One region of the Frigoribacterium sp. VKM Ac-1396 genome, then DNA from elsewhere that is predicted to be linked to it. Evidence: predicted binding sites of a transcription regulator. Region 1 holds the regulator's gene; the other holds the start of a gene.
What was found. The regulator LexA, encoded in region 1, represses DNA repair genes until DNA is damaged. The targets are predictions, from matches to a motif close to TCGAACANNTGTTCGA.
Positions count from the first base shown of each region.

Region 2: a site for LexA is predicted at 2,953-2,968, ahead of ITJ55_RS05020 (Rv2578c family radical SAM protein). Genes of this name have one in related genera too.

Region 1 is NZ_JADKSD010000002.1:1,087,841-1,092,834, reverse strand. It holds gene hisH (imidazole glycerol phosphate synthase subunit HisH) at 1-128, opposite strand, end outside; gene hisB (imidazoleglycerol-phosphate dehydratase HisB) at 125-742, opposite strand; gene ITJ55_RS12155 (histidinol-phosphate transaminase) at 739-1,824, opposite strand; gene ITJ55_RS12150 (hypothetical protein) at 1,917-2,285, opposite strand; gene lexA (transcriptional repressor LexA) at 2,559-3,272, shown strand; gene hflX (GTPase HflX) at 3,363-4,907, opposite strand; gene ITJ55_RS12135 (class I SAM-dependent methyltransferase) at 4,984-4,994, shown strand, end outside.
Region 2 is NZ_JADKSD010000001.1:1,084,924-1,089,917, forward strand. It holds gene ITJ55_RS05010 (hypothetical protein) at 1-347, opposite strand, end outside; gene ITJ55_RS05015 (sensor histidine kinase) at 344-1,585, opposite strand; gene ITJ55_RS05020 (Rv2578c family radical SAM protein) at 1,763-2,944, opposite strand; gene ITJ55_RS05025 (malate:quinone oxidoreductase) at 3,051-4,478, opposite strand; gene ITJ55_RS05030 (aspartate-semialdehyde dehydrogenase) at 4,657-4,994, opposite strand, start outside.

The DNA of each region.
Region 1 (4,994 bases):
GCTTGCACCCGGGCACGGTCGGCCGTCAGCTCGACGTCGGCACCGGCGAGCTCGAGCGCCTTGACGGCCGAGTGGACGTTGCCGCTGCCGTAGTCGAGGACGACGACCGACGGTCGGGCGCCCGTCACAGGGCGCCCTTCGTCGACGGGATGCCACGGACGCGCGCGTCGGGCTGGACGGCCTGACGCAGCGCCCGGGCGAACGCCTTGAACTCGGCCTCGGCGATGTGGTGCGGGTCGCGACCGCCCAACACGCGGACGTGCACCGTGATGCCCGCGTGGAAGGTGATGGCCTCGAAGACGTGACGGACCATCGAGCCCGTGAAGTGCCCGCCGATCAGGTGGTACTCGAACCCCTCGGGCTCGCCCGTGTGGACGAGGTACGGACGCCCCGAGACGTCGACCACCGCCTGCACGAGCGCCTCGTCGAGCGGCACGAGCGCGTCGCCGTACCGCGAGATGCCGGACTTGTCGCCGAGCGCCTGCTTCAGCGCCGTGCCGAACGTGATGCCGATGTCTTCGACCGTGTGGTGCACGTCGATGTGGGTGTCGCCCCGCGCCGAGACCTCGAGGTCGATGAGGGAGTGCTTCGACAGCGCCGTCAAGAGGTGGTCGAAGAACGGCACCGACGAGTCGATCGTCGATCGGCCCGAGCCGTCGAGGTCGAGGGCGAGCGTGATGCTCGACTCGCTCGTCTCGCGCGAGAGGGAAGCGGTACGGGCGGCGCGGGTCGTCTCGGTCACGAAGAGAGCCTAATGTCGCGGAGCGCCTCGAGGAACGCGGTGGTCTCGGCCTCGGTGCCCGCACTGACCCGCAGGTGGTTCGGGATGCCGAGGTCGCGGACGATGATGCCCCGCTCGAGCAGGCGCTCGAAGACGTCGGCCGGATCGTCGACCCCGCCGAAGAGGACGAAGTTCGACCAGGTCGGCCACGGCTCGTAGCCGAGCTCGGTCAGCACGTCGACGATGCGGTCGCGTTGGGCCTTGATGTCGTCGACCATGGCCAGCATCTCGCCGGCGTGTGAGAGCGCCGCGACGGCCGCCGCCTGCGTCAGGGACGAGAGGTGGTACGGGAGGCGCACGAGACGGAGTGCGTCCGTCACCGCCGGGTGCGCGGCCAGGTAGCCGACCCGGGCGCCGGCGAACGCGAAGGCCTTGCTCATCGTCCGCGACACGACGAGCCGCTCACGCCCCTCGAGGAGGGTCAGGGCCGTCGGTTGGTCGGCCGGCATGAACTCGGCGTAGGCCTCGTCCACGAAGACGATGCCGTCGGTGGCCTCGTAGGCCGCCTCGACGGTGGCGAGATCGAGGGGCGTCCCGGTGGGGTTGTTCGGGCCGCAGAAGAAGACGATGTCGGGGCGGGTGCGCTCGATCTCGGAGACGGCCGTCTCGGGCGAGATGCGGAACCCCTCGTCACGGCGACCCTCGACCCACCGGCTGCCCGTGCCGGTCGTGATGATCGAGTGCATCGAATAGGTCGGGGGGAAGCCCAGCACCGACCGCCCCGGACCGCCGAAGGCCTGGAGGAGCTGCTGGATGACCTCGTTCGACCCGTTCGCCGCCCAGATGTTCTCTGGGGTCAACCCGTGCCCGAGATACGTCGCGAGCGATTCACGCAAGGTGGTGAACTCGCGATCGGGGTACCGGTTGACGTCGAGCACTGCTCGGGCCATCGACTCGACGATGTCGCGGGCCACGTCTTCGGGGATGGGATGCGTGTTCTCGTTGACGTTGAGGGCGACGGCGACCTTCTTCTGCGGGGCGCCGTAGGGCGTCAGACCGCGCAGGTCGTCACGGATGGGCAGGTCGTCGAGACTGAAGGACACCCCACCATGGTACGGGCGGGCCGCTGGCCCCCGCCTCCGTCAGCCACGGGGACGGTGGGTGGCAGGAGTGCCGGGGCCGTGCGCCTCGTGGGTCAGCGGGCGTACTGCGTCGGGACCGCGAGGCTCTGACCGGCGGAGACCTCGGCGCTGGGGAGGTTGTTCAGCGAGACCAGGTCGGCGATGACGTCGCGGGGGTCGGAGCTGGGGGCGATCTCGGAGGCGACCTGCCACAGGGTCTCGCCACCGTCGACCGTGACGTGCTGGAAGTCGGTGGAGCCCGTCGTGTCGGACGCGACCGCTCCGCCCCCGTTGAGGACGAGCGCACCGACCACGATGACTGCCGGGATCGCCACGAGCGCCGCGACGACCGCTCGGCCTCGCCGCGTGATGCGGAGGCGCGTGCGGACGACCCGGGACGGGTCGACGGGGGACGCAACTGCTGGAGAGGAGGTGACGCTCATGAGGTGGTCCTTTCACCGTGGGAAGACAGGGGACGAGTTCGTGCCCGGCACTCGGCCGGGAATGCCGGACACGAAGACGTGTTCCGAACATACATTCGATTTCTCGCGCTTTCAACCCCTCTGACGGGATCTCAGCCTCGATCGGAGGCCTGATCAGGTGGAGAAGACGCGACACACTCGAACATGTGTTTTGTCGACACCGCCTGATCGGATACGGTTTCGATCGGTGGTGAGAGTCAAACAGGGACCACCGACATCGACGGCAGGAGACCCATGAGCGACCCGAAGCGCACCCCGCAGGCGTCCCCCGACGCGCCCCGTCGAGCCGAGTCGGGCCTCCTCCCCCGCAAGGAGCTGACCGCGAAGCAGGCGACGATCCTCGCGGCCATCACCGAGAGCATCGGCCGCCGTGGGTACCCGCCGAGCATGCGAGAGATCGGTGACGCCGTCGGGTTGAGGTCACTCTCCAGCGTCACCCACCAGTTGAACCAGCTCGAACTCGCCGGCCGCATCCGTCGTGACCCGAACCGTCCGCGGGCCCTCGAGGTGCTCGTCGACGACGTGGCACCGGTCGCTCCCCCTGCCACCGTCTTCACGACGAGCGACGACGGTGACACCGCACACGTGCCCATGGTCGGCCGCATCGCCGCCGGCATCCCCATCACGGCCGAGCAGCAGATCGAGGACGTCATGCCGCTGCCGCGACAGCTCGTCGGCAAGGGCGAGTTGTTCATGTTGCGGGTGGTCGGCGACTCGATGATCGACGCGGCCATCTGCGACGGCGACTGGGTCGTCGTCCGGCAGCAGCAGGACGCCGAGAACGGCGACATCGTCGCCGCCATGCTCGACGACGAGGCGACGGTCAAGGTGTTCCGTCAGCGCGACGGCCACACCTGGCTGCTCCCTCGCAACAGCGCCTTCGAGCCCATCGTCGGCGATCACGCCCAGATCGTGGGCAAGGTCGTCGCGGTGCTGCGCTCGGTCTAGATCCTCGGGGCACCGCGGAGCCCGAACGACGAAGCGCCGGTCACCCTGAGGTGACCGGCGCTTCGTCTCGTCCGACTCGACGAGGCGGCGTCAGCGGGCGGACGTGACCGGGGCGACGTACTCCGTCAGTCCGGCGACGTCGCCCGGGTAGACGCGAGCGTGCACCCGGGTGCCGTCTTCTTCGTAGTCGGTGCTGACGACACGACCCGAGTCGTGCAGGTGCGAGACTACGTCGCCGCGGTCGTAGGGCACCAGCAGGTCGAGCTCGATCTCGGGCTCGGGCAGGACGGACGCGATGCGCGAGAGGAGCTCGTCGATCCCTTCGCCCGTCCGCGCCGAGACGAAGACGGCGGTCGGTTCGAGCCCGAGCAGGACGAGCCGCTGGTCGGCGTCGACGAGGTCGCTCTTGTTGAACACGACGATCTCGGCGATGTCGCGCCCGTCGACCTCGGCGATGACGTCGCGCACCGTGGCCAGCTGGGCGGCCGGGTCGGGGTGCGACCCGTCGACGACGTGGACGATGACGTCCGACGCCTCGACCTCTTCGAGCGTCGACCGGAAGGCCTCGACCAGCTGATGCGGCAGGTTGCGGACGAACCCGACCGTGTCGGCGTAGGTGAAGGGACGGCCGTCGGCGGTCACGCTCTTGCGCACCGTCGCGTCGAGGGTCGCGAACAAGGCGTTCTCGACGAGGACGCCGGCACTCGTGAGGCGGTTCAGCAGGCTCGACTTGCCCGCGTTGGTGTACCCGGCGATGGCGACGGTGGGCACCTCGTTGCGATCGCGGTTCGCCCGCTTCGCGTCCCGGGCGGGCTTCATCTCTTTGATCTGCCGACGCAGCCGGGCCATGCGGGTGTGGATGCGACGACGATCGAGCTCGATCTTGGTCTCACCGGGGCCGCGGCTGCCCATTCCGGCACCCGCGCCTCCTACCTGGCCACCGGCCTGGCGGGACATCGACTCGCCCCAGCCTCGGAGGCGCGGCAGCAGGTACTCGAGCTGGGCCAGTTCGACCTGCGCCTTGCCTTCGCGACTCTTGGCGTGCTGGCTGAAGATGTCGAGGATGACGGCCGTGCGGTCGATGACCTTGACCTTGACGACGTCCTCGAGGGCGCGGCGCTGGCTGGGGGCCAGCTCGGTGTCGGCGATGACCGTGTCGGCCCCCAGGGCGGCCACCGTCCCCCGTAGCTCTTCGGCCTTGCCCTTGCCGAGGTACGTGCTCGGGTCGGGGTTCGGACGGCGCTGCAGCAGGCCGTCGAGCACGACGGCGCCCGCGGTCTCGGCCAGGGCGGCGAGTTCGCGGAGGGAGTTCTCGGCGTCGGACATCGAGCCCTGCGAGTAGACGCCGATCAGGACGACGTTCTCGAGGCGCAGCTGGCGGTACTCGACCTCGGTGACGTCCTGCAGTTCGGTCGAGAGGCCCGCGACGCGTCGCAGGGCCTGGCGGTCGTCGCGCTCGGACTGGTCGCCGTCGGAACCCCCGTCGTGCAGGGACCGCGTCTGGATGGCCTGCGCCGGAGAGAAGACGGTGTACCCGGAGGCCCGCTGGGCCGCACGATCGAGGACGCGCGCGACGACGTCGTCGGGCTGGTCGTCCCGCTCGGAGTCGAGCGGTGTCGTGGTGTGGTCTGTCATCGGGGTGATACTAACCCTTTCGGTCTGCGGTGAGCGGGGAACGACGTCTCCGTCGATGTTCGGTAGGTTGACGAGCATGGCCAGCGA
Region 2 (4,994 bases), on a different contig from region 1:
ACGAAGGGGTTGCTGCCGGACGTCGCCACGGCGGACAGCACGGACGCGACAGCGCAACCCGCCGCGACGCACCAGGCCCCTCGTGGCCCGAACGGCGCCCGCAGCGGGTCGGCCGCCACGACGAGCACGATCGCGGCGGCGACCACCGTCACCAGCGCCGTCCAGGCCGCCCAGGACGTCGACACGTCGGAGGCGCGGAGCACGGTCCCGACGGACGCGACGAGCACGGCGGTCGCCCCGGCCGCGACCGTGATCGGCCGGGCCGCGAGGGCGCCGAGCGGATCGACCTCTTGAGGCGTCCGGACGGAGGCGCGAGGCGACGTCCGCGGGGCGGCACCGGCGGTCACGCGGACACCCCGTCGTCGGTCGTGACGCCGAGGGACGTGGGGGTCGCGACGGCGAAGGGGACCCTCAGCACGATCGAGGTGCCGCTGCCGGGCGAGGACCAGATCTGCACGTGGCCGTCGACACGACCCAGACGGGCCTCGACCGAGTTCGTCAACCCGAGACGATCGGGGGCCACCGACGCCTGGTCGAACCCGACGCCGTCGTCGATGACCATCACGGTGAGGTCGGTGCCGTCACCGAAGACGACGATCTCGGCACGGTCGACGCCGCTGTGTCGGCTCACGTTGACCAGGCACTGGGCGACGGCGAGACCGAGGGCGTCCGCGGTGGCGCCGTCGAGACGGCCGACCGACGAGACGTCACCCGTCACGGCGACGTCGAGGCCGTCGCCCCGTGCCTGCTCGACGGCGGCGTGGAGGCGGCTGCGCTCCCAGCCGTCGGCGGCCGCGATCGCCTCGGCCGGGGCTCCGGAGCCCGGCGACAGCCAGTCGCGCCCCACGAGCACCTCGAGGTCGTCGGAGATCGACCGTGCGGCCTGCGCGCTCAGCGGACCCGGGCCGGTGGCGGCCACCGCCGCCAGGTGCCCGAGGATCGTGTCGTGCACGAGGGCCGCCGCCTGACCCTCGACGTCGGCGCGCAGCCGCTGCACCTGCTGCTCGAGCGCCGCCCGGTGGAGCCCCGGCTGCGCCCGACGGGCACGACCGCGCGACGCTTCGCCGTGGACGGACACGATCGCGACGAGGACGAAGGCGAGCAGCGTGGTCACGTCGAGTCGGAACGACGCGCCCGTGTTCCGGGTCGCCAGCTGCGTGGCGAGCTCACCGGCCGCGTACCCCGCCGCCGACCAGAGCAACCCGCGACGAGGGCCGAGGGCCGTGCTGCCCACCATGACGAGCGCGATCTTCGGCAACGACAGCGAGAACGCGTCGGAAGCCTGTACCGACGACACCTGGGCGAACAGGGTGACGGCGTACCAGTAGAGGGAGGCCGTGCCGACGATCAGGTAGGCGAGGTGGGCCGTCGTGGACCTCGTGCGCTCGACGACGACGAGCAACGCGAGCACCGGGACGAGCGAGACGAGCGCCGGCCAGAGCAGGAGGCTCGGCGACGCCACCTGCTTCACGACCAGGAGGGTGGCCGCCGCGACCAGCACGGTGGCACCGATGGCGTGACATGCCCTCGACACGGAGTCGCCGAGGGCCGCCGGGGCGAGGTGGGCCGGGAGGCCGAGCAGCATGCGGCCTCCTGATCGGCTCGTTCGTGGTCTGGAGAGATCATGGCAGAAGCCTGGGCACCCGTGTACCCCGACATGTGGGGTCGTCGACGCGGGCAGGCGGACGATGCCCGCCGTTTGTGCCCCGTTCTGCCCACCCGGGGCACAGACGACGGTTCGGGCCATGGCCGTCGGGACGACTCAGAAGAGCCGCGGTTGCGTCCGGGCGCCGCCCGGGAGCTCGGAGGCGATCAACGCCCGAGGTGCCCCTGCCCGCTCCGTGTCGGCCACGTCGGACCCCCCGCCCGTTGCGGTGCCGGCCCCGGCGTGGGCGCCGGCGCCCCGACCGTTCAGTCCCAGCAACCGCAGCGAGCGCGCGCTGTCGTCGAGGGCCGCCGAACGCATCGACCCGGTGGACGGGTCGGCTCGCCCCTTCTCGAGGCCGTACTCGCGCAGCAGCGGACGCAGGCGGGCCGCCAGCCAGGAGCGGTAGCCCGTCGGGGCGTAGGTGCCCTGGGCGTAGAGCGAGCGGTACTTCGGGACGAGTTCGGGGTGCTCGCGTTCGAGCCAGGCGAACCACCACTCTTTGACGCCGGGCTTGAGGTGCAGCGCGCTGTACATGACGCTCGACGCGCCGGAGTCGCGCACCGCCGCGAGGGCCGCGTGCAGGTGGTCGAGCCCGTCGGTCAGGTACGGCAACACGGGCATCATGAACACCGAGCACGACAGCCCGAGGTCGCGAGCCGCCGAGACGGTGGCCAGACGGGCAGCGGTCGTCGGCGTGCCCGGCTCGACCGACTGCTGCAGGTCGTCGTCGTGGATCGCGATCGACATGGCCAGGTCGACGGGCACGTGCTGCGCCGCCTCGGCGAGCAGGGGCAGGTCGTTCCGCAGCAGCGTGCCCTTCGTGAGGATGCTGAACGGCGTGCCCGAGTCGGCGAGCGCCGCGATGATGCCCGGCATGAGCCGGTAGCGCCCCTCTGCCCGCTGGTACGGGTCGGTGTTGGTGCCGAGGGCGACCGGGTGGTGCTGCCAGGTCGGACGGTGCAGCTCGCGCGCGAGGACCTCGGCGACGTTCACCTTGACGACGATCTGCCGGTCGAAGTCGTCGCCGCCGTCGAGGTCGAGGTACTCGTGGGTGGGACGGGCGAAGCAGTAGACGCAGGCGTGGCTGCACCCTCGGTACGGGTTGATCGTCCAGCCGAACGGAAGGGCCGAGTCACCGCCCGGGACGCGGTTCAGGGCGCTCTTCGCGACGACCTCGTGGAAGGTCACCCCCGCGAACTCGGGCGTGGTGACCGAGGTGATGAGGTTGTTCAGGCGCGCCAGGCCGGGCAGGGCCGACGCCTTCTCGGTGTCGATCGCTTGCTCGGACCATCGCATGAGCCCATTCGAACACACGTTCGAACGGTGGTCAAGCCGGCCCGACGCGCGCGCGCCCGACCGGGCCGGGCCCGGCCAGTAGACCGCGAGGCGACCACCGAGGGCGTCAGGCGTGGATGCCGAGGGCCTCCGCCGTCGCACCGATGGTCGAGGCCGCACGACGCTCGTCGGACGACAGGTCGTCGCCGTAGGTCGGGATCATCGCGTTGAGGCGGGGCTTCCAGGCCGCGATGCGGTCGGGGAAGCACCGCTCGAGCACGGTCAGCATGATCGGCACGGCGGTCGACGCACCGGGCGACGCACCCAGCAGACCCGCGATGGTGCCGTCGCCGGCCGTGATGACCTCGGTGCCGAACTGCAGCACCCCGCCCTTCTTCGCGTCCTTCTTGATGACCTGCACGCGCTGCCCGGCCGTGATGCGGTACCAGTCCTTCGGGTCGGCGTCGGGCATGAACTCGCGCAGCGACTCGAACTTGGTCTGCTTGCTCGCGGCGAGCTGGCCCACGAGGTACTTCACCAGCGACAGGTTGGCGAGACCGGCCCGGATCATCGGGTAGAGGTTGTGTGGGCGGATGGAGGCGAAGAGGTCGAGCATCGAGCCGTGCTTCAAGAACTTCGGGCTGAACCCGGCGTAGGGCCCGAACATCAGGCTGGCCTGGCCGTCGACCACGCGCGTGTCGAGGTGCGGCACCGACATCGGCGGCGAGCCCACGGCGGCCTTGCCGTAGACCTTGGCCTGGTGCTTGCCGACGACGGCCGGGTCGTCGCACCGCAAGAACTCGCCGCTGACCGGGAACCCGCCGAAGCCCTTGATCTCGTCGATGCCGGACTTCTGCAACAGGTGCAGGGCCCCGCCCCCGGCACCGACGAACACGAAGCGTGCGTCGACGGTCGTGGGGCTGCCGCCCGTCGCGCGCAGGGCGACGCGCCAGGTGCCGTCGCGCAGCTTCGTGAGGTCGGTGACCCGGTGGTCGACCTCGAGGGTCGCGCCCTCGCCCTGCAGGTAGGTGAAGAGGAGGCGCGTGAGCGACCCGAAGTCGACGTCGGTTCCGGCCGCGATGCGGGTCGCGGCGATCGGCTGGCCCTCGGCCCGGCCCGGGATGAGCACGGGCGCCCACGACCGGATGACGGACGGGTCGGTGCTGAACTCGAGCCCCTGGAAGAGCGGGTGCTCGCGCAGCGCCTCGTGGCGCTTGCGGAGGTACTCGACGTTCTTCTCGCCCCAGACGAAGCTCATGTGCGGGGTCGAGTTGATGAAGGCGTCGGGCTGGGGCAGGGCGCCCTCGGCCACGAGGAACGACCAGAACTGGCGGGACACCTGGAACTGCTCGTTGACCTTGACGGCGCTCGAGGTGTCGATCGTGCCGTCGGCCCGCTCGGGCGTGTAGTTGAGCTCGCAGAGGGCCGAGTGGCCTGTGCCCGCGTTGTTCCAGGGGTTGCTCGACTCGAGGGCCACGTCGCCCAGGGCCTCGTAGATCTCGATCGTCCAGCTCGGCTCGAGCTGCTTGATCATGGCACCGAGGGTGGCACTCATGATGCCGGCCCCGATGAGGGCTACGTCGACGGGCTTCTTCGCTTCAGTCACGGAGGTCAGTCTAGGCCTGGGCCCCGCCCGGGCCCCGGGTGCCCGACCCGGGACGGACCCGGGGTTTCTCGACATCGAGAGACCCGGTGACGTCGTCGACGCCCCGGTCCACCCCCGTCGGAGCGTCTCAGACGGCGGCGGAGCGTTTCGCGGCGACGAGCTCGGCGATCTGCACGGCGTTCAGCGCCGCACCCTTGCGCAGGTTGTCGTTGCTGATGAAGAACGCCAGCCCCCGGTGGCCGGGGACGCCCTCGTCGTGACGGATGCGGCCGACGAAGCTCGGGTCGGCGCCGGCCGCCTCGAGCGGCGTCGGCACGTCGGTCAGCACGACCCCGGGGGCGTCGCGCAACAGCTCTTCGGCCCGCTCGACCGTGATGTCGGAGGCGAACTCGGCGTTGATCGAGAGCGAGTGGCCGGTGAACACCGGGACGCGCACGCAGGTGCCGCTGACCAGCAGGTCGGGAC